Regions from separate parts of the Pseudomonas sp. LB3P93 genome, predicted to be linked through region 1. Evidence: predicted binding sites of a transcription regulator. Region 1 holds the regulator's gene; each other region holds the start of a gene.

What was found. Region 1 encodes sigma-54, which starts transcription at its own class of promoters, with help from an activator protein. Its sites were predicted from a motif close to ANTGGCATNNANNTTGCTNT; they were not measured.
Region 2: the regulator sigma-54 is predicted to act here: its motif matches at 7,671-7,690, upstream of flgB (flagellar basal body rod protein FlgB).
Region 3: the regulator sigma-54 is predicted to act here: its motif matches at 7,212-7,231, upstream of ACYZT8_RS07780 (flagellar basal body rod protein FlgF).

Annotation. Positions count from the first base shown of each region.
Region 1 covers NZ_CM142713.1:1,020,640-1,030,640, forward strand. Annotated here, with positions in the region: gene ACYZT8_RS04335 (class II fumarate hydratase) at 1-110, shown strand, start outside; gene ACYZT8_RS04340 (hypothetical protein) at 138-566, shown strand; gene ACYZT8_RS04345 (superoxide dismutase) at 568-1,179, shown strand; gene ACYZT8_RS04350 (ZIP family metal transporter) at 1,210-2,103, shown strand; gene ACYZT8_RS04355 (HPr family phosphocarrier protein) at 2,274-2,549, opposite strand; gene rapZ (RNase adapter RapZ) at 2,565-3,422, opposite strand; gene ptsN (PTS IIA-like nitrogen regulatory protein PtsN) at 3,425-3,889, opposite strand; gene hpf (ribosome hibernation-promoting factor, HPF/YfiA family) at 3,902-4,210, opposite strand; gene ACYZT8_RS04375 (RNA polymerase factor sigma-54) at 4,285-5,778, opposite strand; gene lptB (LPS export ABC transporter ATP-binding protein) at 5,963-6,688, opposite strand; gene lptA (lipopolysaccharide transport periplasmic protein LptA) at 6,688-7,236, opposite strand; gene lptC (LPS export ABC transporter periplasmic protein LptC) at 7,223-7,795, opposite strand; gene ACYZT8_RS04395 (KdsC family phosphatase) at 7,804-8,328, opposite strand; gene ACYZT8_RS04400 (KpsF/GutQ family sugar-phosphate isomerase) at 8,328-9,302, opposite strand; gene ACYZT8_RS04405 (ATP-binding cassette domain-containing protein) at 9,580-10,001, shown strand, end outside.
Region 2 covers NZ_CM142713.1:4,883,493-4,893,493, reverse strand. Annotated here, with positions in the region: gene ACYZT8_RS22220 (glutamine synthetase family protein) at 120-1,361, shown strand; gene ACYZT8_RS22215 (MFS transporter) at 1,432-2,802, shown strand; gene ACYZT8_RS22210 (flagellar brake protein) at 2,867-3,613, opposite strand; gene ACYZT8_RS22205 (flagella synthesis protein FlgN) at 3,706-4,173, opposite strand; gene flgM (flagellar biosynthesis anti-sigma factor FlgM) at 4,222-4,548, opposite strand; gene flgA (flagellar basal body P-ring formation chaperone FlgA) at 4,714-5,475, opposite strand; gene ACYZT8_RS22190 (chemotaxis protein CheV) at 5,558-6,490, shown strand; gene cheR (protein-glutamate O-methyltransferase CheR) at 6,537-7,364, shown strand; gene flgB (flagellar basal body rod protein FlgB) at 7,733-8,140, shown strand; gene flgC (flagellar basal body rod protein FlgC) at 8,144-8,587, shown strand; gene flgD (flagellar hook assembly protein FlgD) at 8,603-9,325, shown strand; gene flgE (flagellar hook protein FlgE) at 9,357-10,001, shown strand, end outside.
Region 3 covers NZ_CM142713.1:1,757,860-1,767,860, reverse strand. Annotated here, with positions in the region: gene ACYZT8_RS07810 (flagellar hook-associated protein 3) at 1-312, opposite strand, end outside; gene flgK (flagellar hook-associated protein FlgK) at 326-2,392, opposite strand; gene flgJ (flagellar assembly peptidoglycan hydrolase FlgJ) at 2,416-3,711, opposite strand; gene ACYZT8_RS07795 (flagellar basal body P-ring protein FlgI) at 3,723-4,811, opposite strand; gene flgH (flagellar basal body L-ring protein FlgH) at 4,839-5,534, opposite strand; gene flgG (flagellar basal-body rod protein FlgG) at 5,586-6,371, opposite strand; gene ACYZT8_RS07780 (flagellar basal body rod protein FlgF) at 6,417-7,157, opposite strand; gene ACYZT8_RS07775 (sigma-54-dependent transcriptional regulator) at 7,477-9,039, opposite strand; gene phhA (phenylalanine 4-monooxygenase) at 9,350-10,001, shown strand, end outside.

The sequences.
Region 1 (10,001 bases):
ATCAGCAGGGCCGACCGGTGATTGATGTCGCCCTCGAACACACCGACCTGACGCGCAGCCAACTGGAAGAGTTACTCAACCCAGAGAAGCTCACCGCAGGCGGCGTGTAATCACCGCTACCGCTTTGGAGGCTCACCATGGAGCACTGGAAACGCACGATCGAAAGGGCTAATCGCCATTTCATGCTGGGCGAACTTGTCGATGCCCGCGAGGCTTACTTGCAGGCCTTGGCCCTGGCCCAAGTGTTGTTCGAGCGCTGGGCGGATGCCGACGAAGCGGTGGCGGCCTGCGTGATTTCCCATCACAACCTGGCAGATCTGCATCTGCGTCTTAACCAGCCGGAGGAGAGCGCCGAATACTTGTGCGCAATCCATCAGCGGTTATTGCAAACCATGCAGGACCCGCGCCTGGCCCCGGCCCTGCGCGAAGCCGCGTTACGCCAGAGCAGCAAAACCTATGTCGAGCTGCTGAATTTCATCAGCGAGCATGGCGAATACCCGCGCACACACCGTTTGCTGCACACCGATACCGCATCGCCTGCGCCTCTACATCATGGAGTCCATTGAAATGGCTTTTACCTTGCCTGCCTTGCCTTACGCTTACGATGCCCTGGAACCGCATATCGATGCGCAGACCATGGAGATCCACTACACAAAGCACCACCAGACCTACATCAATAATCTCAACGCTGCGGTCGAAGGCACCGAATTTGCCGAGTGGTCGGTGGAAAAACTGGTCGCCAGCGTCCAGCAACTGCCGGAAAAACTCCGCGCGGCGGTGATCAATCAGGGCGGTGGTCACGCCAACCATTCGCTGTTCTGGGAAGTGATGGCGCCTCATGGTGGTGGCAAACCCGACGGTGCGCTGGCCACGGCGATTGATGAGCAACTGGGTGGTCTGGACAGTTTCAAGGACGCCTTCACCAAAGCCGCGCTGACCCGCTTTGGCAGTGGCTGGGCCTGGCTAAGTGTGACCCCACAAAAGACCCTGATCGTGGGAAGTAGCGGTAACCAGGACAGCCCGTTGATGAGCGGTAACACTCCGATCCTCGGCCTGGATGTCTGGGAACACGCTTATTACCTGCAATACCAGAACCGCCGTCCGGAATACATCAACGCGTTCTACAACGTCATCAATTGGCCCGAAGTCGCTGCGCGTTATCAGGCTGCGCTGGTTTAAGTCCTCTATAAAAACAATCCAAGGCTGACTATGGGCACTGAAACACTGGCGATCGGAAGCGGGCGAATGTTTCGTTACGCGTTGGGATCGTTGTTGCTGCTGGCGGGCATGACGTTGTTGGTCGCCCATGGATTGGCGTGGCTCGATCTCGAACCCAAACTGCTGCGCGCGCTACAGGGCGGGGCGATTTGTGCCTTGGGCACTGCGTTGGGCGCAGTGCCGGTGCTGGTGATTCGGCGGATGCCGCAGGCGGTCAGCGATACGCTGCTCGGTTTCGGTGCCGGGGTCATGCTCGCGGCGACGGCGTTTTCGCTGATCGTTCCGGGTATCTCCGCCGCTGAAAGTCTGGGGCTGACACCTTGGGCGGCCAGCGGCCTGATCAGCTTCGGCATCATGCTCGGCGCGTTCGGGCTGTTTCTGGTGGATCGAAAGGTGTCTGGCGCTTCGCCGGAAATGCTCGTGGGAACGCTGGAGCGGCCGGTCATCCCACCACGGATCTGGTTGTTTGTGTTTGCCATCATTGCCCACAACATTCCTGAAGGCATGGCGGTCGGTGTCTCGGCCGGTGGAGGAATGCCGGATGCTGACAGCCTGGCGATGGGCATTGCGTTGCAGGATGTGCCGGAAGGTCTGGTGATCGCGCTGGTGTTGGCAGGAGCGGGGATGTCGCGGGTCAAGGCGTTCCTGATCGGCGCGGCATCAGGGCTGGTCGAACCGGTCTTCGCGCTGTTGTGCGCCTGGCTGGTGAGCCTGGCCGAATTGCTGTTGCCGTTGGGATTGGCGCTGGCGGCGGGGGCGATGCTGCTGGTGGTCACCCATGAAGTCATTCCCGAGTCGCGACGCAATGGTCATGACAAGCTGGCGAGCCTTGGGCTGCTGATCGGGTTTTGTTTGATGATGGTGATGGATACTGCGTTGGCCTAGAGTCTGGCGCGGAATGTGTAGCAGCTGGCGAAGCCTGCGTTCGGCTGCGCAGCAGTCGTAAATCCGGAATACACGGTTTACTTGAAAGACCGCGGGGGCTGATTTTACGACTGCTTCGCAGCCGGACGCAGCCTTCGGCAGCTGCTACAGAAGGCTGCGGTGTTTGAGCGTTACTCGCCTTCGTCGAAGTAATTGTTGATTAACGCCACCAGCGCATGCAGCGCTTCCTGTTCCTGATGACCTTCAGTACTCAGGTAAATTTTGGTGCCCTTGCCGGCCGCAAGCATCATCATGGCCATGATGCTTTTGCCATCGACCGTGGATTCCGGTGTGCGTCCCACTCTGATCGTGCAATCCGGGAACTGACCCGCAACGCCAACGAATTTTGCCGAAGCGCGGGCATGCAGGCCCAGCTTGTTGATGATTTCGATTTCCAGAGCAGGCATCGCGATGTGAATCCTTTAGCTGAGGTCGCGGTGGCGAACCTGGACGTTCTTCAGGGATTGTTGCAGGACCTGGCCCAGACGTTCGGTCAGGTAGACGGAGCGGTGATGCCCGCCGGTGCAGCCAATGGCAATGGTGACATAAGCGCGGTTGCTGGCGGCAAAGCGCGGCAACCACTTGAGCAGGTACGTGGAAATGTCCTGGAACATCTCTTCGACGTCCGGTTGGGCCGCCAGGTACTCGGCCACCGGTTGATCCAGCCCGGACTGCTCGCGCAATTCCGGCTTCCAGTAAGGGTTGGGCAGGCAACGCACATCGAAGACCAGGTCCGCATCTACCGGCATGCCACGCTTGAACCCGAAAGACTCCACCAGGAACGCAGTGCCGGCTTCCGGCTGGTTCAACAGCCGCAGCTTGATGGTATCGCGCAGCTGATACAGGTTCAGGTTGGTGGTGTTGACCTTGAGGTCGGCCAGGTCGGCGATAGGGCCCAGCAACTGGGACTCGTCTTGAATCGCCTCGGCCAGCGAGCGATTGGCGTTGCTCAATGGGTGGCGACGACGGGTTTCCGAAAAGCGTTTGAGCAGCGTTTCTTCGTCGGCGTCCAGATACAGCACATCACACTTGATATGCCGACTGCGGACTTCTTCCAGCAGTTCCGGAAACCGCGACAGATGACTTGGCAGGTTGCGCGCATCGATGGATACGGCAACCAGCGGTTGTGCCAGCTCGGTATGAATCAGCGCGCGCTCGGCCAGTTCCGGCAGCAATCCGGCGGGCAGGTTGTCGATGCAGTAGTAGCCGTTGTCCTCGAGAACATCGAGTGCGGTACTTTTACCTGAGCCGGAACGGCCACTGACAATGATCAAGCGCATGATTACTGACCGTTTTGCTCGTCCAGGACAACCTGATACAAGGCTTCATTGCTCGGGGCGCTGCGCAGTTTTTCGCGCACTTCCTTGCGATCGAGCATGCTGGCGATCTGGCGCAGTAGCTCCAGGTGCGCATCGGTGGCGGCTTGCGGGACCAGCAGAACGAACAGCAGGTCAACCGGGGCGCCGTCGATGGCGTCGAAATCGATGGGGGCGTCCAGGTGCATCAAGGCACTGATGGGCGAGTTACAACCCTTGAGGCGGCAGTGGGGGATGGCGATGCCGTTTCCAAAACCGGTCGAGCCAAGTTTTTCACGGGCGATCAGAGCCTCGAAGACATCTTGCATCTCCAGATCCGGGACTTCTTTATGGATAAGGTTGGCAATTTGCTCGAGGGCTTTCTTTTTGCTGCCGCCCGGCACGTTCACGAGGGAACGGCCGGGGGTCAGGATGCTTTCAAGTCGGATCATGGGTTGGGAGTGTTAACGACCGGTCGCGCCCTGGAGGAGGCTCTGGGTCTTTTCCTTATGCTTTTTGAGTTGTTTATCGAGCTTGTCGGTGAGTGCGTCGATCGCCGCGTACATATCAGTATGTTCCGCGTTGGCGACCACTTCATTCCCGGGAATATGCAGCGTGGCTTCGATTTTCTGCTTGAGCTTTTCGACCGTCATCGTGACCTGCACGTTGGTGATCTTGTCGAAATGCCTCTCTAATCGTTCGAGTTTTTCGCCGATGTAGGTGCGAAGAGGTTCGGTCACTTCCAGTTGGTGTCCACTGATGTTGACTTGCATACAGCTTCTCCTTCGTTGCCAGTGCATAAAGCGGCAGGCAGAAATGCCTGCCACTGGAACGCTGTGGCGTGGCTCTACATCAACCGCTTGCGTTCGCTCGAAGGCGCGATCCCGAGGGATTCGCGGTACTTGGCGACGGTGCGGCGAGCCACCTGAATGCCTTGTGCCTCCAGTAAACCAGCGATCTTGCTGTCACTCAACGGCTTTTTCTGATTTTCCGCAGCAACCAGTTTTTTGATGATCGCGCGGATCGCTGTGGACGAGCATTCACCGCCTTCGGAGGTGCTGACGTGGCTGGAGAAAAAGTATTTCAGTTCATATATGCCCCGAGGGGTATGCATGAATTTCTGCGTGGTCACCCGTGAAATCGTTGACTCATGCATCCCCACCGCTTCGGCGATGTCATGCAGCACCAACGGTTTCATCGCTTCGTCGCCGTATTCCAGGAAGCCGCGCTGATGCTCGACAATCTGGGTGGCTACTTTCATCAGGGTTTCGTTGCGGCTTTGCAGGCTCTTGATGAACCAGCGGGCTTCTTGCAACTGATTGCGCATGAACGTGTTGTCGGCGCTGGTGTCGGCGCGGCGCACAAAACCGGCGTATTGGGCGTTGACCCGCAGCCGTGGTACGGATTCCTGGTTCAGCTCGACCAGCCAGCGCTCGTTGTCCTTGCGCACGATCACGTCAGGAACAACGTATTCGGCTTCGCTGGATTCGATCTGCGAGCCTGGACGCGGGTTGAGGCTCTGCACCAGCTCGATCACCTGGCGCAGTTCATCTTCCTTGAGCTTCATGCGGCGCATCAGCTGGCTGTAGTCGCGGCTGCCGAGCAGGTCGATGTAGTCGCTGACCAGACGCTTGGCTTCGGCCAACCAAGGCGTCTTGGCGGGCAGTTGGCGCAGTTGCAGCAGCAGGCATTCGCCCAGGTTGCGGGCGCCAATGCCGGCAGGTTCGAATTGCTGGATGCGGTGCAGGACGGCTTCGATCTCGTCCAGTTCGATGTCCAGTTCCGGATCGAAGGCCTCGAGAATTTCCTCGAGGGTTTCGTCCAGGTAGCCCTGATTGTTGATGCAGTCGATCAGGGTCACGGCGATCAGACGATCGGTGTCGGACATCGGTGCCAGGTTCAGTTGCCACAGCAAATGGCTTTGCAGGCTTTCGCCGGCCGATGTGCGGGTGGTGAAATCCCACTCGTCGTCATCGTTGCTCGGCAGGCTGCTGGCGCTGGTCTGGTAGACGTCTTCCCACGCGGTATCGACGGGCAGTTCGTTGGGAATGCGCTCGTTCCAGTCACCTTCCTCGAGGTTATCCACCGTGGGGGCGGTTTCCTGGTAGGAGGGTTCCGAAACATCGGCGTTGGGTAGTTGTTCGGCTTTGTCGGCCAAGGGGTCGGCGTTATCGAAGTCGTCGCCTTCTTCCTGGCGTTCGAGCATCGGATTGGACTCCAGGGCCTCCTGGATTTCCTGTTGCAGGTCCAGGGTCGACAATTGGAGCAGGCGGATGGCCTGTTGCAGCTGCGGTGTCATCGTCAGCTGCTGGCCCATTCTCAAGACTAGCGATGGTTTCATGGCAGGGGCTTAACACCTTATTCGCCGGCGCACATGCGCCATCCACTACAGGGCGCCGGAGCGCCAAACATAAGCAAATTATATGCCCGAAACTGCAGCGTTTGCCTAGAGCGCTGTAACAATAAAAAAGTATTGATTTTTTATCGAGACAAGCGCTCGGACAATCAGCCAGACACCTCAGTGCTTAAAGGCGGAACTCATGGCCCAGATACACTTCCTTGACCAGTTCGTTGGCCAGGATGGTGGCGGAGTCACCTTCAGCGATCAGCTGGCCATCATTGACGATGTAGGCGGTTTCGCAGATGTCCAGGGTTTCACGGACGTTGTGGTCCGTGATCAGCACGCCAATGCCTTTGGCCTTGAGGTGATAGATGATCTGTTTGATGTCGCCCACCGAAATCGGGTCCACACCGGCGAAAGGTTCGTCGAGCAGGATGAATTTCGGGTTGGTGGCCAGTGCCCGGGCGATTTCCACACGGCGACGTTCACCACCGGACAGGCTCATGCCGAGGTTGTCGCGGATGTGGCTGATATGGAATTCCTGCAGCAGGCTTTCCAGCTCCTTGCGACGATCGGCTTTGTCGAGTTCCTTGCGGGTCTCGAGGATGGCCATGATGTTGTCGGCCACCGACAGTTTGCGGAAGATCGACGCTTCTTGCGGAAGATAGCCGATACCGGCCTTCGCACGACCGTGCATCGGCTGGTGGCTGACGTCCAGGTCGTCGATCAGTACGCGACCCTGATCGGCCTGCACCAGGCCAACGATCATGTAGAAGCAGGTGGTCTTGCCGGCGCCGTTAGGACCCAGCAGGCCGACGATCTGACCGCTGTCGATGGACAAGCTGACGTCACGCACGACCTGTCGGCTCTTGTAGCTCTTGGCCAGATGCTGAGCTTTCAGAGTTGCCATTACTGGGCCTTTTTCTCGTCGGTTTTCGGCTTGGGCTGGATCACCATGTCAATGCGCGGACGCGACTCGGTGACCTTGCTGCCCGTAGCACGCCCGGCGCTCGCAAGCTTTTTCGCGGTGTCGTAGACGATTTTTTCACCTTGGGTGACGTTGTTGTCCTTGTCGACAACTTTTGCCTTATCGATCAGCACGACGCGATTTTGCGAGGCGTGGTACTGGATAGTCACACCCCAGCCCTGAACAGGCTTGGTGTCACCGGCAGTTTGCAGTTGCTCGAAGTAGGCGAGGTTGCCCACCGAAGTCACCACGTCGATGTCGCCAGCCGCAGTGCGGGTGATGGTCACGGTGTTGCCGGTGACCTTCATCGAGCCCTGAGTAATGATCACGTCACCTTTATAGGTGGCAATGCCATTCTTGTCGTCCAGTTGGGCGTCGTCGGCCTGAATGCGGATAGGCTGCTCTTGATCGTTCGGCAGAGCCCAGGCGCTCACGCTTCCCAGTGCTGCGCCCAGACTGAGCAAAATAGGGAGAGTTTTAACGAGCCTCATACTGTCCTCTTACGTTCGATAGCAGGTGTATCCTGCTTTCTTTCAAGTACGCTTTCATTCCGTTGCCTGTCGATACACCGCCAGCGCCGTCGATTCTAACGGGTTGATCGGTCTGCGCATATTGCTGCTGCGGGAACACTGTCATTCGGGTGGTGGTAATCAGGGTTTTGCGGTTTTTCTCGTCAAAACGCGTGATGCGTACCGAGTCGATCAGTTCGACCTGAGTGCCGTCCGGGTTGACTTCGCCGTGCTCACTCTGCACGTGCCACGGGAACTCGGTGCCGCGGAACATGTTCAGGTCAGGGTTGGTCAGCAACGTCACCTCGCTCGCTTTCAGGTGTTCGACCTTGTCGGACGTCATTTCGTACTGCAATTTGCCGTCCGGCAGGAACTGCACGCTGTGAGCGTTGAGGGCGTAATAGTCGATCGCGCTTTCATCGACCGTCACCACCGGCTTGTCGAGGAAGCGTTCCGGGCTGATGTTCCAGTAGCCGACCGCGGCAAACAGCGCCGCGATGCAACCGAACACCAGGATGTTGCGAATCTTTTTGCTCAGCATAATGGGGCTCACAGGTACGCGGCGTTGGCCGCATCGAGGCGGCCCTGGGCGCGCAGGATCAATTCACAGAATTCGCGAGCAGCACCTTCGCCACCACGGGCCTGGGTGATGCCATGGGCGTGTTCACGCACGAAGCTGGCGGCGTTTGCTACAGCCATGCCCAGGCCAACGCGGCGAATCACCGGCAGGTCCGGCAAGTCGTCGCCCAGATAGGCGACCTGCTCATAGCTCAGGTTGAGTTGAGCCAGAAGTTCGTCGAGTACCACCAGTTTGTCTTCGCGCCCCTGGTAAACGTGAGGAATGCCGAGATTCTTCGCTCGACGTTCGACCACCGGGGTCTTGCGGCCGCTGATGATAGCTGTCTGCACGCCGGCTGCCATCAACATCTTGATGCCTTGACCGTCGAGGGTGTTGAACGTCTTGAATTCGCTGCCGTCTTCGAGGAAGTACAGGCGCCCGTCGGTCAGCACGCCATCGACGTCGAACACTGCGAGTTTGATCTGTTTGCCGCGTTGCAGCAGGTCCGTGCTCATTACATTACTCCCGCACGCAGCAAGTCGTGCATGTTCAAGGCGCCGACCGGGCGGTCTTCGCTGTCGACCACGACCAGTGCGTTGATCTTGTGGTCTTCCATGATTTTCAGGGCTTCGGCGGCGAGCATCTCGGCGCGAGCGGTTTTGCCATGCGCGGTCATGACCTGATCGATGGTGGCGCTGTGGATATCGATGCTGCGGTCCAGTGTGCGGCGCAAATCACCGTCGGTGAAGATTCCGGCCAGTTTGCCGTCGGCTTCCAGGATCACCGTCATGCCCAGGCCCTTGCGGGTCATTTCCATCAGCGCGTCCTTGAGCAGCGTGCCGCGCTGAACCTGCGGCAGCTCTTGACCGGCGTGCATGACGTTTTCAACCTTCAGCAGCAGGCGTCGGCCCAGCGCGCCACCCGGGTGGGAAAACGCGAAGTCTTCAGCGGTAAAGCCGCGGGCTTCCAGCAGTGCAACGGCCAGGGCATCGCCCATGACCAGCGCGGCGGTGGTCGACGAAGTCGGTGCCAGGTTCAGCGGGCAGGCTTCGTGCTCGACGTGAACGTTGAGGTTGACCTCGGCGGCCTTGGCCAGTGCCGAGTCCGGATTGCCGGTCACGCTGATCAATTTGATGCCCAGACGCTTGATCAAGGGCAGCAGGGTGACGATTTCATTGGTGGAACCGGAATTCGACAGGGCCAGGATGATGTCGTCGCGAGTGATCATGCCCATGTCGCCGTGACTGGCTTCGGCTGGGTGCACGAAAAACGCTGTGGTGCCGGTGCTGGCCAGGGTGGCGGCGATTTTGTTGCCGATGTGCCCCGATTTGCCCATGCCGACCACGACCACGCGGCCTTTGCTCTCCAGAATCATCTCGCAAGCGCGTACGAAATCTGCGTCGATATGGGGCAGCAAGCCTTGTACGGCTTCCAGTTCGAGGCGGATGGTGCGTTGTGCAGATTGAATCAGGTCGCTGGATTGGCTCATGTCAGAAATCGTATAGCCTGATGAAAAGGCGGCGATTATAGCGGTAATGATCAAAACCCTCACGCAAGTTCGTCACGCTTTGTCATTCCCTGTTACCTAATCCCCTCCGGATGAGGCTTTTTGCCTGTCATGTTGCTGAACATGGGCGGGCTTGGGCCTTGGGCGCTTGGCCTTTGCAGTGATATAGTTCGCCGCCAGTTCGGCCTGCCCGGGGAGGTATGTGCTTTCGTCAGGAAGCCAGGCGTCCGAGTGTGAGGCTGCATCGCAAGGAGTTTAGATGAGTGCCGATAACGCCTACGCGGTCGAGCTGAAGGGACTGTCCTTCAAGCGCGGTGCGCGCAGCATTTTCAATAACGTCGATATCCGTATCCCGCGCGGCAAGGTCACCGGCATCATGGGGCCTTCCGGGTGTGGCAAGACCACGCTGTTGCGATTGATGGGCGCACAGTTGCGACCCACCAAGGGCGAGGTCTGGGTCAATGGCCAGAACCTGCCGAAGCTGTCGCGCAGCGATCTGTTCGATGCGCGCAAGCACATGGGCGTGCTGTTTCAGAGCGGCGCGCTGTTTACCGACCTCGATGTGTTCGAGAACGTCGCCTTTCCGCTGCGCGTTCATACCGAGCTGCCGGAAGAAATGATCCGTGACATCGTCCTGCTCAAATTGCAGGCCGTGGGGTTGCGTGGCGCTATCGACCTGAT
Region 2 (10,001 bases), 2.8 Mb from region 1:
TTACAAAGGATTGCGTCATGACAACCGATGGCCATCGCTCACTCGCACAGCGATTGACGGGCATTGATGAGATTGAATGTGTCACGCCGGATTTAAATGGCGTGCCTCGCGGCAAAGTAATGACCGCCGAGGGGTTTCTCGAAGGACGGCGTTTGCAGATGGCGCGGGGTGTGCTGCTGCAATGCATCATGGGCGGATATCCGCCAGCACGTTTTTACGGCAGCGATGATGGCGACCTGGCGCTGGTGCCTGACCCTGCGCACATCCACCGCTTGCCCTGGAGCGATCAACCGCGGGCATTGGCCATTTGCGACGCCGATGAACTGACCGGTGAGAGCTCTAAGCTGTCGACCCGTGGTCAACTCAAGGCTGTCATCGCGCGTTACGCGGCCTTGGGCCTGGCGCCAGTGGTGGCGACCGAGCTGGAATTCTTCGTGTTCGCGCCCAATCCCGATCCAACGCAGCCGTTCCAGCCGCCACTGGGCCTGGACGGTCGGCGCGAAGAAGGGCATTCGGCGTTCAGTGTCAGTTCCAATAATGGCTTGCGGCCGTTCTTCAGTGATGTCTATGCCTGCATGGCGGCCCTGGGTTTGCCCCGTGACACCTTCATGCACGAAATGGGCGTCAGCCAGTTCGAGATCAACTTGCTGCACGGCGATCCGTTGCTGTTGGCCGACCAGACATTCCTGTTCAAACACCTGCTTAAAGAAGTCGCGCTCAAGCACGGCCTGACCGTGGTCTGCATGGCCAAGCCGCTGGCGCACACGCCGGGCAGTTCGATGCACATTCACCAGAGCATCGTCGAGATCGCCAGCGGGCGGAACGTGTTCAGCGACGAGGCCGGTCAGCCGACCGCGATCTTCCGCCATTTCATTGGGGGCCAGCAGGCCGGCATGGCGGATCTCACCGCGCTGTTTGCGCCGAACGTGAATTCCTATCAGCGCTTGTGCCATCCGTTTGCCTCGCCGAATAATGCCTGCTGGTCCCACGACAATCGGGCCGCCGGATTGCGCATTCCGGCCAGTTCGCCGGCCGCTCGTCGGGTCGAGAACCGCTTGCCGGGGGCCGATGCAAATCCGTATCTGGCGATCGCCGCCAGCCTTGCCGCCGGTTTGTATGGCATCGAAAACGAACTGGAGCCGAGCGAGGCGATCCAGGGTGAGTTCGAAGTCCCGGATAATCTTTCGTTGCCGTGTACCTTGCATGCCGCTCTTGAACGTCTGAAACGTAGCCAATTGGCGAAGGAACTGTTTGGCAAGGAGTTCATCGAAGGCTACGTCGCTTCGAAGACCATGGAGTTGACCAGCTTCTTTGATGAAATTACTCCCTGGGAGCGCCGTGTGCTGGCGGCCCAGGCCTGACGACCTGTCGTCTTCGGGCTATCTTTTCGGATAGCCCGTTTCTCACCGCAAGGAGCCGCTCGGAACGCCGATGCGCCAAATCTGGAAACCTTTTCGAGCGCTTTATTTTGCCTCGCTGATGATGTTGATCGGCTCAGGCTTGCTGAGTACGTACCTGGGCTTGCGCCTGGCGGCGGATAACGTCGACAGCTTGTGGGTCGGTGCGTTGATGGCGGCCAACTATTTTGGCCTGGTACTGGGCGGCAAGATCGGTCACCGACTGATCGCCCGGGTCGGGCATATTCGCGCCTATTCGGCCTGCGCCGGGATTGTCGGCGCGGCAGTGCTGGGCCATGGCCTGGTCGACTGGCTGCCGGCCTGGATATTCCTGCGGGTGATCGTCGGCCTCGGCATGATGTGCCAGTACATGGTCATCGAGAGCTGGCTCAATGAGCAGGCCGAAGCGTCGCAGCGCGGCACGGTGTTCAGCGGTTACATGATCGCTTCCTATCTGGGGCTGGTGCTGGGTCAGCTGATTCTGGTCATGCACCCCGCCCTGGGCCTGGAACTGCTGATGCTGGTCGCCCTGTGCTTTGCGCTGTGCCTGGTGCCGGTGGCCCTCACACGTCGCATTCACCCGGCACCGCTGCATCCCGCGCCGATGGAGCCGCGCTTCTTCATCAAACGGGTGCCGCAGTCGTTGAGTACGGTGCTGGGAGCGGGGCTGATTATTGGCTCCTTCTACGGTCTGGCGCCGCTGTATGCCTCGCAGCAAGGGTTGTCCACCGAGCAGGTCGGTCTGTTCATGGGTAGCTGTATTTTTGCCGGGCTGCTGGTGCAGTGGCCGCTGGGCTGGCTGTCCGACCGTTATGACCGGGCGTTGTTGATACGTTGCTTTGCGGTGGTCCTGGCCTTGACCGCGTTGCCGCTGGCAATCATGCAACAGGTACCGCTGGAGGTTCTGTTTGTCGCCGGGTTCTTTTGTTCGCTGGTGATGTTCTGCCTGTATCCGCTGGCGGTGGCGTTCTCCAATGACCACGTCGAAGGTGATCGTCGCGTGTCCCTGACCGCGATGTTGCTGGTGACCTACGGCGTTGGCGCCAGTATCGGGCCGTTGGTGGCCGGTGTCCTGATGAAACTGTTTGGCAGCCACATGCTGTATGCCTTCTTCAGTTTCTTCGCGTTGGTGCTGGTGTGGCGGATCCGCCCGAAAGCGGTCACCAACCTGCATCAGGTCGACGATGCACCGCTGCATCACGTGGCCATGCCGGACAGCATGTCGAGTTCGCCACTGGTGGCGTGCCTTGACCCGAGGGTCGATGAGCAGGTGGTGCAGGATCAGATGCAAAACCCGATCAACCCAGAACCTGAACCAGAACCAGAACCAGAACCCGACACCGATCCACCACCCGAAGACCCGAATGCGGGTCGCGAGCAAAGCTTTACCGAAGCCAGGCCTTAAGCCGGCGCATAAAAAAACGGGCAGTCACCGCAAGGGACTGCCCGTTTTTTGTTGAAGCGTTGTATCAGATGTCGTCTTTGTCGAAGCGGCGCGCTTCACGCTGAAGCTGATAGACGAACCGTTCGACCTGGCGCTGCACCAGTCCGCTCATGTTGTGGAAGCGGATGCCGGCGAAGGTGGTGGAGATTCTTTCTTCAAAGTGCAGGTAACGCAACTCCACCGGCGCGGTCATGCTGCCGAACGGCAGATCGGCGATAAAGCGGTCGTAGACCTGACCCAGTTGCAGCCTAGGGGTGATGTCACCTTCAAAGCGCAGCTTGCAGCCGGTGGCGGAAATGTCGAGCAGCTTGCCGCTGATCGGGAACTTGAGCTTTTCACCGCCCAGTTCGACATCGACCAGTTGCGCCAGCTTCAACGCAGCCCGGAAGGCATTGCGGCGCTGGTGGTAGACCACTTCATCGGGGAGGGTGCCACGGTAGCAGCGACCGCCGCCGGACTCGTCGATGGTCAGCGGGCCGTTGCTTTCCCACGCAATGCGCACGCCGTCGTGGAAGCCTTCAACCCGAAACGATTCGCCGGCCAGCAGATAACGCTCGCCATCACGAGGCACCATCTCGTCCAGGGCAATCATGTTGCCGTCACGGTCGACGTCCACCAGATAGCTCTGGAAGCGCTGGTTGCGTTCGTGGAACGTGATGATCAGCGGGTCATGGCTCTCTTGCAGCTGCCGCAGGTTACCGGCGATCTCCATCGGCGTGGATAGCACCTTGGGTGGCTGCGGAGCATCTTCCGCGTTTAAGGCATTGAACACGGTTCATCATTCTCCAGACAAAATATGACTGCGACTTGCCAGCATACTGCCAGCATGTGAGGCGTCTTGATAGAGCGTGCTCATTAACAGGCTCAAGCCTGACTAAGCGGGCGCGGCTTCGCTAGCATGGAGGTTGATCCGCGTGCATCGTAAAGCGCTGGCGGTTCGCCGCCGGTGAGGATTTTCAGCTGATTGGCCGTGGCGGCCTGCTGGACCAGGATCGACTGGCCATTGTTGACGTTGGCCGCCTGGCATTGAGCCAGCAGATCGGTCAGTTTGTCGCTCTGTTCCAGCAATTGATCGCCGATGCTCGACTGGCTGGCAAGTTGCTCCAGGCCGTTGCGATTGGTCGGCAGATTCAGGCTGGCGAGGATTTCACTGCGCTTGCGGCCATGCTGTTCCAGCAGAATGATCATTGCCTGTTTCTGCGCCAGGATATCCTCGAGCAGCGGCATGTCGCGACCGTGCAAAGCGATGGATTCGGTTTGCAGTAACTCCAGCAAGTATTGTGCTGGAGCAAAGTCGTCGGTGATCAGTTGCAGTAAATTAGTGTCGTGCATGGCTGGCCTTGGGGTTTAAGCGTCCAAAAGCCTGGCGCAGGCCGTGGCCTAGCGCTGGGCTTCGAAGTTGAGCAGTTTGCTGGCTACACGGTTGCTGTCGACTTTATAGCTGCCATCGGCAATCGCTGCTTTCAACTCGGCCACACGGGCGTTGTCGACGGCAGGCTGATCGCGCAGCTTGTCAGTGACCTTCTGCAACTGTTGAGCCTCATTGCTGAGGTGTACCGATTCCCCGCTTTTAGCGGTACTGGCCTGTTCGGCCGGGGTATTCAGCGTCGCGGATTTGCCGGTTTCGGCAGTTTCCTTCGCGGTGCTGGTACGCGTACTACCGGTAAGTGACGAGGAGCTGTTCAAACGGCTGAAATCGATGACCATGATAAAAACCTCTGGGTATTTGGACGCTTGCCATGTTTTCGGCTCTCCCTGCGAAAACTTTAGGCCCATTTATCAATGAGCTTGCATGCGCCAGCGCTAGTCCTGCCTGCGGCACAGTTTAGGGAACAGCCGGGCGGCGCGCCATCTCTTCACCAACAGATCGCTCTACATGGCCACTTCCACCTGGCCGGGCGCTGTGACTTGCGCCTTGATGACCCGCTGGGAGTTGAGGTTTTTCACACGAATCTGTTCACGCAGGCCGCCGTTGGACAGGGCTTCGCCCGGCATACGCACACTGAGCGTACCACTGCGGGCGGTAATCACCACCTGATCGCCCTTGCTGATGACTTCCGCCTGTTCGAGATGAACCAGCGTCAGCACCTGATTGGCGACCGTTGGTCGGGTAAGTTTCTGCCCGACGGCCTGATCCATGGAGGTGAAATAACCCTGGTTGATCAGGCTGATATCCCGCTCGCGCAACATGACGTCGCCGGGCTCGATGACCCCTGCGCGTTTAAGCGGGCGCGTGGTCGTGACAACGTCTCGAAACAGGCGGACTTGAGCGGGCACGAAGACTGTCCAGGGGGCCGTACTGTCGCAACGAACCTTGACCGTCACCCGCCCGATCGGGGTCGCCGGGCTCTCCAGGGTGGCTGTCAATTCCTTGTCGCACATGGGCATGCGCAGTCGCGGATCGAGCTGGTTGACCTCGATTTCATAGCGGCCTTCCGTTTGACTGGTCGCCAAATAGTCCTCTACGGTGAATTCAAGAAAGCCCTGAGTGACGCCGATAAGCATGTCAGGCAAGGTAACCGCGTCAGCAAAGGCAGGGCTGCCAGCGTTGAACAGGCAAACGGCCGACATCGCGCAAAGCAATTTGCGGGAAGTTGATGTCAGGCGTCGGAAAAATGTCGGTTCTGTGTTCATAAGAGTTAAAAAGCAAGCGCCGTGCCGTTTAGCAATGAATGTGCGTCGCAACACACTTAAGCGTTGGTGTAGGAGTCTGTGCATGGCTGGTGTAATGGATGCGGTAAACCAGCGCACGCAACTGGTTGGGCAGAATCGCCTTGAGCTGTTGTTGTTCCGTCTCGACGGCCAGCAGCTGTATGGGATCAACGTGTTCAAGGTTCGGGAAGTGCTGCAATGCCCCAAACTGACCCTGATGCCCAAGTCCAGTCCTGTCGTGTGCGGTGTGGCAAATATCCGGGGGGCGACCATTCCGATTCTTGATCTGGCAATGGCGACCGGCTCCGGCGCACTTAAAGATCAGAGCAATCCCTTCGTAATCATCACGGAGTACAACACCAAGACCCAGGGTTTCCTGGTGCGATCGGTGGAGCGCATCGTCAACATGAATTGGGAGGAGATTCATCCGCCACCCAAGGGCACGGGACGCGATCATTACCTGACGGCTGTGACTCGGGTCGACAATCAGTTAGTCGAAATCATCGACGTCGAAAAAGTGCTGGCGGAAGTGGCGCCGACACCGGAAGCGATTTCGGTCGGCGTGGTGGATGTCGAAACCCAGCACAAGGCGTTGTCGTTGCGGGTATTGACGGTCGATGACTCGTCGGTGGCGCGCAAGCAGGTGAGCCGTTGCCTGCAGACGGTCGGCGTCGAAGTGGTGGCGTTGAACGACGGCAGGCAAGCGCTGGATTACTTGCGCAAGCTGGTCGATGAGGGCAAGAAGCCGGAAGAAGAGTTCCTGATGATGATTTCCGACATCGAGATGCCGGAAATGGACGGGTACACCCTGACGGCCGAGATCCGCAACGACCCGCGCATGCAAAAGCTTCATATCATCCTGCATACTTCGTTGTCGGGTGTATTCAATCAGGCAATGGTCAAGAAGGTCGGTGCGGATGACTTCCTTGCCAAATTCCGTCCTGATGACCTGGCATCCCGGGTAGTCGACCGGATCAAAGCAGCAGATATCAGCTAGGGGCCTTTTGCCCCTGGTGGTTAACACGATTTAAGAGGCGGCATCTTTGTCTACGGGTAATTTGGATTTCGAACAGTTCCGGGTATTCCTGGAAAAAGCCTGTGGCATTTTGCTCGGTGAAAACAAGCAGTACCTGGTCTCGAGCCGTCTCAACAAACTGATGGAGCAGCAAGGCATCAAGTCCCTGGGTGAGCTGGTTCAGCGCATCCAGACCCAGCCGCGCAGCGGTTTGCGCGAGATGGTGGTGGATGCCATGACCACCAACGAAACCCTGTGGTTTCGTGACACCTATCCGTTTGAAGTGTTGAAGAACAAGGTGCTGCCCGAAGCGATCAAGGCAGCCCCCGGCCAGCGTCTGCGGATCTGGTCGGCGGCGTGTTCGTCGGGTCAGGAACCGTATTCGCTGTCGATGTCCATCGATGAGTTCGAGCGCGTCAACATGGGCCAGCTGAAGATGGGGGCGCAGATTGTGGCCACCGACTTGTCCGGCACCATGCTGACCAACTGCAAGACCGGCGAGTACGACAGCCTGGCCATCGGCCGTGGTCTGTCGCCCGAGCGCCTTCAGCGTTACTTCGACCCGAAGGGGCCGGGACGCTGGGCCATCAAGGCGCCGATCAAGAGCCGCGTGGAGTTTCGCTCGTTCAATCTGCTGGACAGCTATGCGGCCCTGGGCAAGTTCGACATCGTGTTCTGCCGCAACGTGCTGATCTACTTCTCCGCCGAGGTGAAGAAAGACATCCTGTTGCGCATTCACAGCACGCTCAAGCCGGGCGGTTATCTGTTCCTCGGCGCCTCCGAAGCGCTGAACGGTTTGCCGGATCATTACCAGATGGTCCAGTGCAGCCCGGGGATCATTTACCAGGCGAAGTGATTGGTTGGCGTCATCAAAAAACGGGAGCCCTCAGAGGCTCCCGTTTTTTTTGTGCCTGTAATTATCTCTAAAAATCACCACACCCCTGTGGGAGCGGGCTTGCCCGCGATAGCGTCGTATCAGTCGACATCAACGCAACCTGTGACACCGCCATCGCGGGCAAGCCCGCTCCCACAGGGGCAGTTGTTGTTCTGACGATTGGTGATAAGCGGCAGAAAAGCGGCAGGCGGCGGTAATCGGTTGCCGCTTTTCTGGCATTGCCGCCTTGCCACTGCCGGCAAAGCCCCGGTTTCCGGGCTTTTTTGAATTGGCACGCCGCTTGCTATGTCTCTGTTACGAAAAATCAGGTCACCCGAAGGTTTCCCGACATGAGCATCAGCTTCGATAAAGCGCTCGGTATTCACGAACAAGCCCTGGGTTTCCGCGCTCAGCGTGCCGAAGTCCTGGCCAACAACATCGCCAACGCCGACACCCCGAACTACAAGGCTCGGGACCTGGAATTCTCCAAAGTGCTTGCCGCACAGAACGAGAAAACCAAGGGCGGCACTTTTGCCTTGAACATGACCAACAACCGTCATATCGAAGCCGAAGGCCTGGGCAATGGCGACGAGTCGCTGATGTATCGCACGCCGATGCAGCCGTCGATCGACCAGAACACCGTGGACGCCCAACTGGAACAGTCGAACTACGCGGAAAACGCCGTCGGCTTCCAGGCCAGCTTCACCCTGCTCAACAGCAAATTCAAAGGGCTGGTATCAGCCCTGCGCGGAGAGTAATTCATGTCTCTATCCAGTGTTTTCAACATTGCCGGTAGCGGCATGAGTGCCCAGACCACTCGCTTGAACACCGTGGCCTCGAACATCGCCAACGCCGAAACCGTCTCCTCGAGCATCGACCAGACCTATCGCGCCCGTCACCCGGTGTTCGCCACCATGTTCCAGGGCGGTCAGAGCGGCGGCAGCGATTCGCTGTTCCAGAACCAGGACGCCGCCGGTCAAGGCGTGCAAGTGCTGGGCGTGGTCGAAGACCAGAGCAACCTTGACGCGCGTTACGAGCCGAACCATCCGGCCGCCGATGCCAAGGGCTACGTCTACTACCCGAACGTCAACGTCGTCGAAGAAATGGCCGACATGATTTCCGCCAGTCGTTCATTCCAGACCAACGCCGAAATGATGAACACCGCCAAAACCATGATGCAGAAGGTCCTGACCCTCGGTCAGTGATAAGGGGCGACTCAGATGAGTGTTACCGATACCACCAGCGGCGTGAGCATCAAGGACGTCTTGGCCAATTCTTCGGTCAAAAAAAACACCAGCGCTGACGGCCTGACGGCAGCGACTAACAGCGCCACTGGCAAGAAGGCGTTGGGCAAGGATGCGTTCCTGCAATTGCTGGTCACCCAGCTGAAGAACCAGAACCCGCTTGAGCCGCAGGACAACGGTGAATTCGTGGCTCAACTGGCACAGTTCAGTAGCCTGGAAGGCATCACCACGCTGAACACGACGGTCAGCGGCATTGCCGGCAACTACAACTCCTCGCAAGCGCTACAAGCGTCTTCGCTGGTGGGCCGCTCGGTGGTCGCGCAGACCGACACGGCGGTCGTTGATACCTCCAAGAGTTTCAACGGCACGGCCGTGGTACCGGCATCGGTGGATCCGGTCATGGTCAAGATCACCGACGCCGATGGCAAAGTTGTGCGCACCCTCAATCTGGGCAGCCAGAAAGCCGGCAGCGCCAGTTTCATCTGGGACGGCAAGAACGATGCGGGCGAAGTGGCCAAGGCAGGCACGTACAAATTCGCCGCCACCGCGACTTACGACAGCAAGGCGACCTCGCTGGTTACTTACCTGCCGGCCACCGTCAACAGCGTGACCATCAGCCAGACCGGCGGTGAGTTGATGCTGAACCTGGCAGGCCTGGGCAGCGTTGCCCTGTCCAAAGTACAAACCATTGGTATATAGAGCCGACTAACACGGCACAAAGGAGTGGAATATGTCTTTCAATATCGGCCTTAGCGGTCTCTATGCAGCCAACAAACAACTGGACGTGACCGGCAACAACATCGCCAACGTCGCGACCACCGGTTTCAAATCGTCCCGTGCAGAATTCGAAGACGTGTACTCGGCCACTCGCCTGGGTACCGGCAGCAAGACCATCGGCAACGGCGTGCGCCTGGCCAACGTTTCCCAGCAGTTCGGCCAGGGCGACGTGAACAACACCGGCAACGTGCTGGACATGGGTATCCAGGGCAACGGTTTCTTCATCCTCAGCGACAACGGTTCCCTGAGCTACACCCGTGCCGGTGCGTTCAAGACTGACGCTGAAAACTACGTCGTCGACAACAACGGCAACCGCTTGCAGGGTTATGGCGTTGATGCCAACGGCAAGATCATCAACGGTGTGCTGACTGACCTGAAAATCGACACCTCGAGCCTGGCGCCACATGCCACGACCCGTATCGATCAGACGATGAACCTGAACTCGTCGGACCCACTGCCAACAGTCACTCCGTTCAACGTCAAAGACCTCAATAGCTACAACAAAACCATTTCCACCCCTGTGTACGACACCCAAGGTAACGAGCACAGGATGGATCAGTACTACGTGAAAAATGTGGCGTCCAACTCCTGGACTGTT
Region 3 (10,001 bases), 740 kb from region 1:
GTCGGTGTAACCGGCGTTGCCGGCACCGACCGCCAGTTCCTGGGCGCGCTGCAGTACGTTAGTGATGCTGGTCATCACCGACTCGGTCTGACCCAGGGTCGCCTTGAGGGTGTTGGTGTTCGCCTTGTACTGATCGAGCATCGATGCCTGCTGACCCAATTGCAGCAGGCGCGAGGCGCCGACCGGATCATCGGCCGCGGTGTTGACGCGAACCAGGCTGCTGGACTCTTCGGTGCTTTTGACCGCGTTGGCGAAGTTCTTCTGATAGTTCGCGGCAGAGGACTCGTAAAACTGGCTGGTAGAAATGCGCATGGACTACGACTCCTTAAAGACTGTTGATCAGTGTGCTGAAGATTTCCTGCGCAGCCTTGATGATCTGCGAAGAGGCGGTGTAGTACTGCTGATATTTGACCAGGTTGCCGGTTTCCTCATCGAGGTTGACATCGGACAACGAGTCGCGAGCACCTTTGGCGTTAGCCAGGATGGCGCCGGTTGCGGCGCTGTCGAGCTTGCCCTGAGCGGCTTTGGCGCCCACACCCTCGACCAGTTTGCCGTAGGCATCGGTCAGGGAAATGCCTTTGCTGGCGCTCCCGGTGTCCACGACCTGCTTGGTCTGCAAGCCGGCCAGTGCGGTGCCATTGCGGTTGTCCATCGTGCCTGGCTGCGCAACGTTGATGTCGATCGCGCTACCAGTGCCCGGCGAGCCGGCCACGGTCATGTCGAAGGTCGCGGTGCGCTGCACGGCCGGCGGCCCCGGATCCATGATCGGCGCACCCGTGGCATCCTTGAGCGGTATGCTCAGGCTCAGGGTGTTGTTCTGGTTTGGCTTGATGGTGCCGGTGCTGATCTGCACACCTTTGGCATCCAGCAATTGGTAAGTCTGGCTGGTGCCGTCGGCCGATGGCGAACCGAAAACCACTTTGACCGGCGTCGAATTCTTGATGCCATTCTGGATCGCCGTGGTGGTGGCGGCATCGTAAATATCAAACTTCGTGGTCAGGGTCGGTTGACCGCTGGACGAGATGGTCAAGGTCCCGCTGCCGCCCGGCACAATGGCCGCACTCAAGGGTGCAGCGATGGCCAGACGTTTGCTGTCGGTCATCTCGGTCTTGATACTCTCCGCCGCGTTGCGGGTCGGGGTGATCTTGAACGTGTCACCCGCAGCGGCAGTGCCGCCGGTAAGCTTCAACGAGAAACCATCGATCACCGGCGGCGGCGTGGTCAGGGTGCTGAAAGCGCCCATGGACGTGCCATCCGGCAGACGCTGCACGGTGTAGTTGGTGCCGCTGGTGAAGGTGACCTTGTAGTCGTTGATGGTCAGCTTGCCGCTGTCCGCGATGGTCACATCGAAGTCGCCGGAACCGGCGCTGTTGCCCACGGTGGCAATACTGCGGTTGGCGATCTGCGCGGCACTGTTGATGCTGTTGAACAAGTTCGAGCCGAACGCACCGTTCTTGTCGATGCCCTGAGCCTGGAGGCTGTTCATCTGATCGGCGACCACCAGGGCCACACGGCCCAGTTCGTTCATGGCCGGGTCCAGCACGGTGCTGCGATAACGCAGCAGGCCGCCCATTTCACCGCCGGTCATCACCGAGGTGATTTCGATGGTGCTGCCGCCGGATTTGAGCTGAATGCCCATGCGCGAAGGATCGTTCTGGCTCGGTACCACGGACAGGGTGCTGGCGGTGCCGCCCATGACCAGCGGCTGGCCGCTGCCCAGGTAAATATCGAGGTTACCGTCGCGCTCGACGACCTGCGCACCGGTGAAGGTGGAGAGCTGACGCACGGTTTCGTTACGCGCATCGAGCAGCTCGTTCGGCATGCCGCCGGACTTGGAAACTTCGGAAATCTTCTGGTTCAACTGCGCCACGGTGGCGGCGAGTTTGTTGACCTGATCGGCCATGTTCGTCAGGTTGCCGTTGATGCTCGCGTTCTGCTGGGTCAACTGGCTGGACACTGAGTTGAAACGATTGCTCAAGGCCTGGGCATCGCTGAGCAACAGCTGGCGCGATGCGTCGTCACCCGGCTTGGCGTTGACGTTCTGCACCGAGGCGAAGAACTTGGTCAGGGCGCCATTGAGGCCGGTGCCGCTGTCCGAGAGCAAGGCGTCGAGCGGGCTGACCTGCCCGGCGTACGCGGCCGCATCGCTGTTGAGCGACGTGGTGGTCTGCAATTGCGCATCGAGGTAGCTGTTGTAGACGCGGCGCACATCGGCCAGGGTCGTACCGCTGCCGATGTAGACATTGCCGAACTGATTCGAGGCTTTGGTACTCTGCACGGTTTGCTGGCGTGAGTAACCGGCGGTGTCGGCGTTGGCAATGTTATTGCCGGTAGTCATCAACGAGGATTGGCCAGCGGCCAGACCCGACATCCCGATATTGAGCAAACTCATGGTTCAGACCTTATGCCTTGTGCCTATAGAGGCGTAGTGGAAGCGCCCGCCGCAGCGTAGTTTTGGTAACTCGTCATCTGCTTGGCTATCTGCGAAATCTTGCTTGCGTAGGCCGGGTCTGTTGCATACCCGGCTTTCTGCAGCTCGCGTACAAACTGTTCTGGGTTATCGGCAGACTTCAGAACATCTTGATAGCGATTATTGGTTTGCAGCAAAGTCACCAGGTCATGGAAGCTGTCTTTATACGAGTCGTAGGAGCGGAACTCGGCCGTCTCCTTGACCATCTCGCCATTCCTGAATTCGCTGGTGATCGCTCGCGCCGATTCACCCTTCCAACTGCTGCTCGCCTTGATGCCAAACAGGTTGTGGCTACTGCTGCCATCCTGGGCGCGCATGACCGATTTACCCCAACCGGTTTCCAGGGCGGCCTGGGCCACCAGGTACCGCGGATCGACGCCGATACGGTCGGCGGCTTCCTTGGCCATCGGCAGCATGGTGTTGACGAACTCGTCGGCGGAGCTGAAGGCTTTCTTCGGCGGTGCCAGTGGAATCTGCGCCATCGCCCGACCGTAAACCTGCAAGCGTCCGCTCGACTTGTTATCGGTTGGCGAAGGCAGCCAGTCACCATTGAACAGCGGCCCGGCACCGGTCACTACCGGCGTCGCGGCGCGTTCAGGCAGCAAGGTTTTGTTCGGGTTTGTCGCTGCGGTCGTTGCCGAAGGCACCAGACCGGCGAGCAAGCGATCGGCCAGTTTCGGCGGCAAGGCCAGCCGGCGCTGATTGATCAGCTCCATGTCATTGTGATGCGTGCCCTCGCCTGTCGGCGCTTTTACCGAACGCGACGCCCACAACGGACGCTGGCCATTGAGCCGCGACAGCGGACCGTCGGTGGCCACAGTACCCGCGGCAATCGGCGTCGGCACCGCAGCTTTCGCCGCTTCCTGCTTGGCGGCGGACAAGGCCGCAGCCTCGCCCGGCGCCAGCGGTTTGTTCTTCGACATCTGGCGCATCAGCACGTCCGCCAGACCAATACCGCCGCCTTCGCGGGACATGGAAACAGCCAACTGCTGGTCGTACATTTCCTGGTATTGCTTGGCCGCCGGGGTGTTGAGCGGGTTGTCCTTACCCAGCGCTTCGGTGGCCGAGCGCATGGACTTGAGCATTTCACCGAGGAACAGCGACTCGAATTCCTGCGCAACCTTGCGCATGTTCGCGTCACTGTCCTTGTCGCCGACCTTGAGCTGGTTCAAACGATTCAAGTCCGAATAGGAGCCCGAATCGTTGCTACTGACACCCAGACCGCCCTTGCGCATATCCATGGTCGCCGTCCTCAGATCACGATCAGGTCGGCTTGCAACGCGCCGGCCTGTTTCAGTGCTTCGAGGATCGCCATCAAGTCACCCGGTGCCGCGCCGACCTGGTTCACCGCACGCACGATTTCATCGAGGGTGGTGCCCGGGCCGAACTTGAACATTGGCTTGGCTTCTTGCTGAGCGTTAACCCGCGAGCGCGGCACGACGGCGGTCTGACCATTAGACAGAGGGCCGGGCTGGCTGACGATCGGGTCTTCGGTGATGGTTACTGTGAGGCTGCCGTGAGTCACGGCTGCCGGGGAAACCTTGACGTTCTGACCGATCACGATGGTGCCGGTGCGCGAGTTGATGATGACTTTCGCCACCGCCTGACCCGGGTCGACTTCAAGGTTCTCGAGGATCGACAAATAGTCGACGCGCTGACTTGGATCGAGCGGCGCGCTGACCCGAATCGAGCCGCCGTCGATGGCCTGGGCAACGCCAGGGCCGAGCATGTCGTTGATCTTGTCGACGATGCGCTTGGCGGTGGTGAAGTCCGAACGATTGAGGTTCAGGGTCAGGCTGTTGCCCTGGTTGAAACCGCTCGGCACCGAACGCTCCACCGATGCACCACCGGGGATACGACCCGCCGACGGAACGTTGACGGTGATCTTCGAACCGTCGCGACCTTCAGCATCAAAACCGCCGACCACCAGGTTGCCCTGGGCAATCGCGTAGACGTTGCCGTCGATACCTTTAAGTGGCGTCAGCAGCAAGGTGCCGCCGCGCAGGCTCTTGGAGTTACCGATCGAAGCAACAGTGATGTCGACCTGTTGACCTGGCTTGGCGAACGCCGGCAGATCAGCACTGATCGACACGGCGGCGACGTTCTTCAGCTGCACGTTGCCCGAACCCGGCGGCACCTTGATGCCGAACTGCGAGAGCATGTTGTTGAAGGTCTGCAGGGTGAACGGGGTTTGCGTCGTCTGGTCGCCGGTGCCGTTAAGCCCGACCACCAGGCCGTAGCCGATCAATTGGTTGGAACGCACGCCGGAAATACTGGCGATATCCTTCAGCCGCTCGGCTTGCGCGTTGAACGCAGCGGACAGCATCAGGGCGGCCACCATCAGGTGTTTAAGATTCAACGTAGCCACCTAGAAAGGGAACAGCGGGCTGAGGAAGAAACGGTCGAACCAGCCTGGCTGACTCGCATCGGCAAACGCACCGGTGCCCGAGTAGGTGATGCGTGCATCGGCGACGCGGGTCGACGACACGGTGTTGTCGGTGGCGATGTCATCGGAGCGCACCATGCCAGCAATCCGCACCAGCTCATCGCCGGTGTTGAGCGTCAGCCACTTCTCGCCGCGCACGGCGATGATGCCGTTGGGCAGCACGTCAGCCACGGTCACGGTGATCGAACCGGTCAGGCTGTTGCTCTGCCCGGACTTGCTGTCGCCCTTGGTCGCGCGGTCACCTTCGTAACCGACGTCCAGGCTCAGACTACCGCTGCCCACCGGATCGTTGGTGCTCAGACCGCCGCCAAAGAACGAGCTCAGGCCGATGTCGGTCTTGCTGTTCTTGCCGATCTGCGAGTTAGCATTTTTGCTGGCTTGGGTGCGTTCGTTCAGGGTGATGGTGATGATGTCACCAACCCGGAACGCCTTGCGGTCGCTGTACAGGTTCTGTTCAAAACCGGCCTGATAGATCGAGCCGTTATTGGCGGCAGCCGGCAACGGCGTACGCGGCAACACCGGGGCGTAGTAAGGGTCATTGGGCTTGGGCGGCGGAGCGACGCAGCCCGCGAGCACGACGACCCCACTCAGTGCCAGAACAGATACAAAGCGATTCATGACCCTACCTCACGGTGTTGCAGGCGGCCTCATGGCCGCCTCATAGACTGATTACAGATTCTGCGTTACGAACGAGAGCATCTGGTCGGCGGTGGAAATCACCTTGGAGTTCATCTCGTAGGCGCGCTGAGTAGTGATCATGTTGACCATCTCTTCAACGGTGCTGACGTTGGACGTTTCCAGGGTGTTCTGCAGCGTGGTACCGAAACCGTTCAGGCCCGGGGTGCCGACTTGCGGTGCGCCGCTGGCAGCCGTTTCCAGGAACAGGTTGTTACCCACGGCTTGCAGACCGGCCGGATTGATGAAGTCGGCGGTTTGCAGGTTGCCGATCACCTGGTTGGCCGGGTTACCCGGAACGGTGATGGACACGGTGCCGTCGCGACCGACCGTGAAGGTCTGCGCGTCGTTCGGAATGACGATGGCCGGCTCCAGGGCGAAGCCGCTGGCGTTGACGATCTGACCGTTGGAGTCAAGGTGGAACGTGCCGTCACGGGTGTAGGACGTGGTGCCGTCCGGTTGCAGGATCTGGAAGAAACCGCGGCCGTCGACGGCCAGGTCGAGTGGCTGCTCGGTGGTTTGCAGGCTGCCGGCGGTGAAGTTTTTCTGGGTGCCGACGATGCGCACACCGGTACCCACTTGCAGACCCGACGGCAGTTCGCTGTCCTGAGTCGACTGAGCGCCTGGCTGGCGTTTGATCTGATAGAGCAAGTCCTGGAACTCGGCGCGGTCACGTTTGAAACCCGTGGTCGACACGTTGGCCAGGTTGTTGGAAATGGTCGTCAGGTTGGTGTCCTGGGCGGACAGACCTGTTTTGGCAACCCATAGAGCCGGAAGCATTCGATTCTCCTCGTGCGCCTGTTTTACGGCGCGACGTTCTGATAATTAGCTGATCTGCAAGACCCGAGCCATGGCCTGGTCATCGTCTTTGGCGGTGTTCATCATCTTGATGTGCAGCTCGAACTGCTTCGACAAGGCCAGCACCGAGGTCATCTCTTCCACGGCGTTGACGTTGCTCGACTCAAGGAACCCGGACACCAGTTTGACGCCCGCATCGGCTTGCGCCGGCTTGCCGTCCTTGGTGTGGATCGAACCGTCCAGGCCTTTGGTCATGTTCTTCAGGTCAGGGTTGACCAGTTTGATGCGGTCGACTTCAGCCATCACGCGCGGGCCTTCGCCCATCGCACGGATGCTGATGGTGCCGTCTTCACCCACTTCGATTTGCTGCTCGGGCGGCACGGCGATCGGTCCGCCATTGCCCATCACCGGCATACCGTTGCCGGCCCGCAGCACGCCCAGGGCGTCCACGTTCAGGCTGCCGGTGCGCACGTAGCTTTCAGCGCCATCGGGGGTCTGCACGGCGATCCAGCCATTGCCTTGCACCGCGACGTCGAGGTCGCGACCGGTTTCAACCAGCGAACCTGGAGAGAAGTCGGTGGCCGGACGCTCGGTCATGGCAAACGCACGCGCCGGAAAGCTGTCACCAAACACCGGCATCGAACGAGCCTGCTCCAGGTCCTTCTGAAAACCGTTGGTGGAGATGTTTGCCAGGTTGTTGGCATGAGCCTTCTGCGCCAGTGCATTCTGGCTGGCGCCGGTCATTGCCACATAAAGGTACTTATCCACGCTCTTTCCTCTGCATGCCGGACGTTTGCCGCCCACCGCTGTACTGCTGAGCGATAAGCAATTTGCAGACCAACTTTCTTTTGACGGCGCGAGGCCCGGCAAACAAAGGACTTGAGGGGTTTTGTGGAGATTGGGGAAATGTATCGGAGACGAAAAACCGGCGGTGTTATGCCGTTTGGTGGCAAGGATCAGCCTTGATGCTGATCGTTCCCACGCTCTGCATGGGAATGTATCAATGGACGCTCTGCGTCCGCCTTGGGACGCGGAGCGTCCCGGGATGCATTCCCACGCGGAGCGTGGGAACGATCATTGCCTCAGTTTAAGCTCCGGGGTCTTTGCCGACTTCGTACTCACGCAACTTGTTGGCAATGGTCGTATGGGAAACCCCCAAGCGCTTGCCCAGCTGCCGACTGCTTGGATGCTCGGAATACAACCGCTCCAGCACCGCTTTCTCAAAGCGCCCGACGATCGCATCCAGCCCGCCCTCCAGCGAGAAATCGCCAAGCGGCTGACGCACGCCGTAATCCGGCAAGCGAATGTGCTCGGCCTTGACCGTCCCCCCTTCGCACAACGAAACCGCCTGGAACAACACGTTCTCCAACTGGCGGACATTGCCCGGCCAGTGGTAATGACTCAGCCGCTCCATCGCCGCCGGCGCGAGTTTCGGCAGCGGGCAACCGATCTGCCGGCTGGCCTGATCGAGGAAGTGCTCCACCAGCGGCGTCAAACCGTCGAGGCATTCACGCAGCGGCGGGATGTGCAGCGAAAGCACGTTCAAGCGGTGATACAAATCCTGGCGAAACTCACCGCGCGCGCACAACTCGGACAAGTCCACCTGCGTCGCGCAGATCACCCGCACATCCAGATAAACCTCTTCATCACTGCCTACACGACGGAAGCAACCGTCCTGCAGGAAGCGCAGCAATTTCACCTGCAAGCGCGGGCTCATTTCCCCGACGCCATCGAGAAACAGCGTACCGCCCGCCGTCAGCTCCAGCAGCCCGAGCTTGCCTTCGGCCCGCGCCCCTTCGAAAGCACCGGGGCCGTAACCGAACAACTCGGTCTCGGCCATCGATTCCGGCAGACCGGCACAGTTGAGTGCCATCAACGGTGATTGGCCGCGAGGGCTCGCCAGATGACAGGCACGCGCCAACAACTCTTTACCGGTGCCGGTTTCGCCTTCTATCAATAGCGGCGCATCCAGCGGCGCCATGCGTCGGGCTTCGCGCACCACCGCGGCCATGACCCTGGAGCTCTGGAAGATGCTGTCGAACCCGCGCAGTTCCTGCTTGCGCACGTTATAGATGCGTTCACCCACCCGATCAGCCCGGTGCAAGGTCAACACCGCGCCCGCCATGGCTTCACTGTCGTCATGCTCCGATTGCAGCGGCGCGATGTCTGCGAGAAACACGTCACCCTTGACCTTGACCCGCAAACCATTGATCCGCGACTTGTTGGCGCGCACCAGTTCCGGCAAGTCGAAGTCCTCGGCATACCGCGACAACGGAATGCCCGGCACCTCATCGACCCGCACACCCAGCAACTGCGCCGCCGCACGGTTGGCCGCGACGATGGAGCCGCCCATGTCGATCGACAGCACCGGAAACTCCAAGGCGCCGAGCAAGGCATTGAGCTCCATGTGCCGACGCTCGCTGGGCATCAGCCCTACACGCTTGACGCCAAACACCCCGGCAATCGACTCGAATTTCGGACGCAATGCCTGGAACTGAATGTTGATCAGGTTCGGGCAATGCAGGTAGATCGCATTGCCATGCTCACCGCCGACCTCGCCGCGAGCGACGTTGATCCCGTACTCGACCAGCAAGTTGAGAATGTCGCGCAGGATGCCGATGCGGTTCTGGCAGTGGACTTTGATACGCATATAAAAGGCCTGAAAAGCGGTGAATGGTTTAAATGCCTGCGTGCTTTCCTTGTAGGAGTGAGCCCGGCAAGATTTTTCTGCGGAGGCACGCAGATAGTCGTCAAGATTATGTGACACCTTTGCACCGTTTCAAACCGGCAAATCTCAATCGCTGCGCCATGGGCGTCAAACCGTAACGAATACTTTACGAAAAACGACGATTTTTCCTACGCATGCCAGCGTTCACCTACTGCATCACCGCACGCCTTGGGGTATTTCTAAATCCATAGCAGCACATAACAAGAACGAATTCCCCTAGCAGGAGAGCAGCATGAAGCAGACGCAATACGTGGCTCGCGAGCCCGATGCGCAAGGTTTTATCGACTACCCCGCTGAAGAACATGCGGTGTGGAACACGCTGATTACTCGTCAACTGAAAGTGATCGAGGGGCGTGCGTGCCAGGAATACCTGGACGGTATCGAAAAACTCGGTCTGCCCCACGATCGCATTCCGCAACTGGGTGAGATCAACAAAGTCCTCGGTGAAACCACCGGCTGGCAAGTGGCTCGGGTTCCGGCGCTGATCCCCTTCCAGACCTTTTTCGAGTTGCTCGCCAACAAGCAGTTTCCGGTCGCGACGTTTATTCGTACCCGAGAAGAGCTGGATTACCTGCAAGAGCCGGACATTTTCCACGAGATCTTCGGCCACTGTCCGCTGCTGACCAACCCATGGTTCGCCGAATTTACCCACACCTACGGCAAACTCGGCCTACAGGCCACCAAGGAAGAACGCGTGTACCTGGCGCGTCTGTACTGGATGACCATCGAGTTTGGCCTGGTCGATACGCCAGAAGGCCTGCGCATTTACGGCGGCGGCATTCTCTCCTCGCCGAAAGAAACCGTTTATTGCCTGTCGGACGAACCTGAGCATCAGCCGTTCGATCCGCTGGAATGCATGCGCACGCCGTATCGCATCGACATCC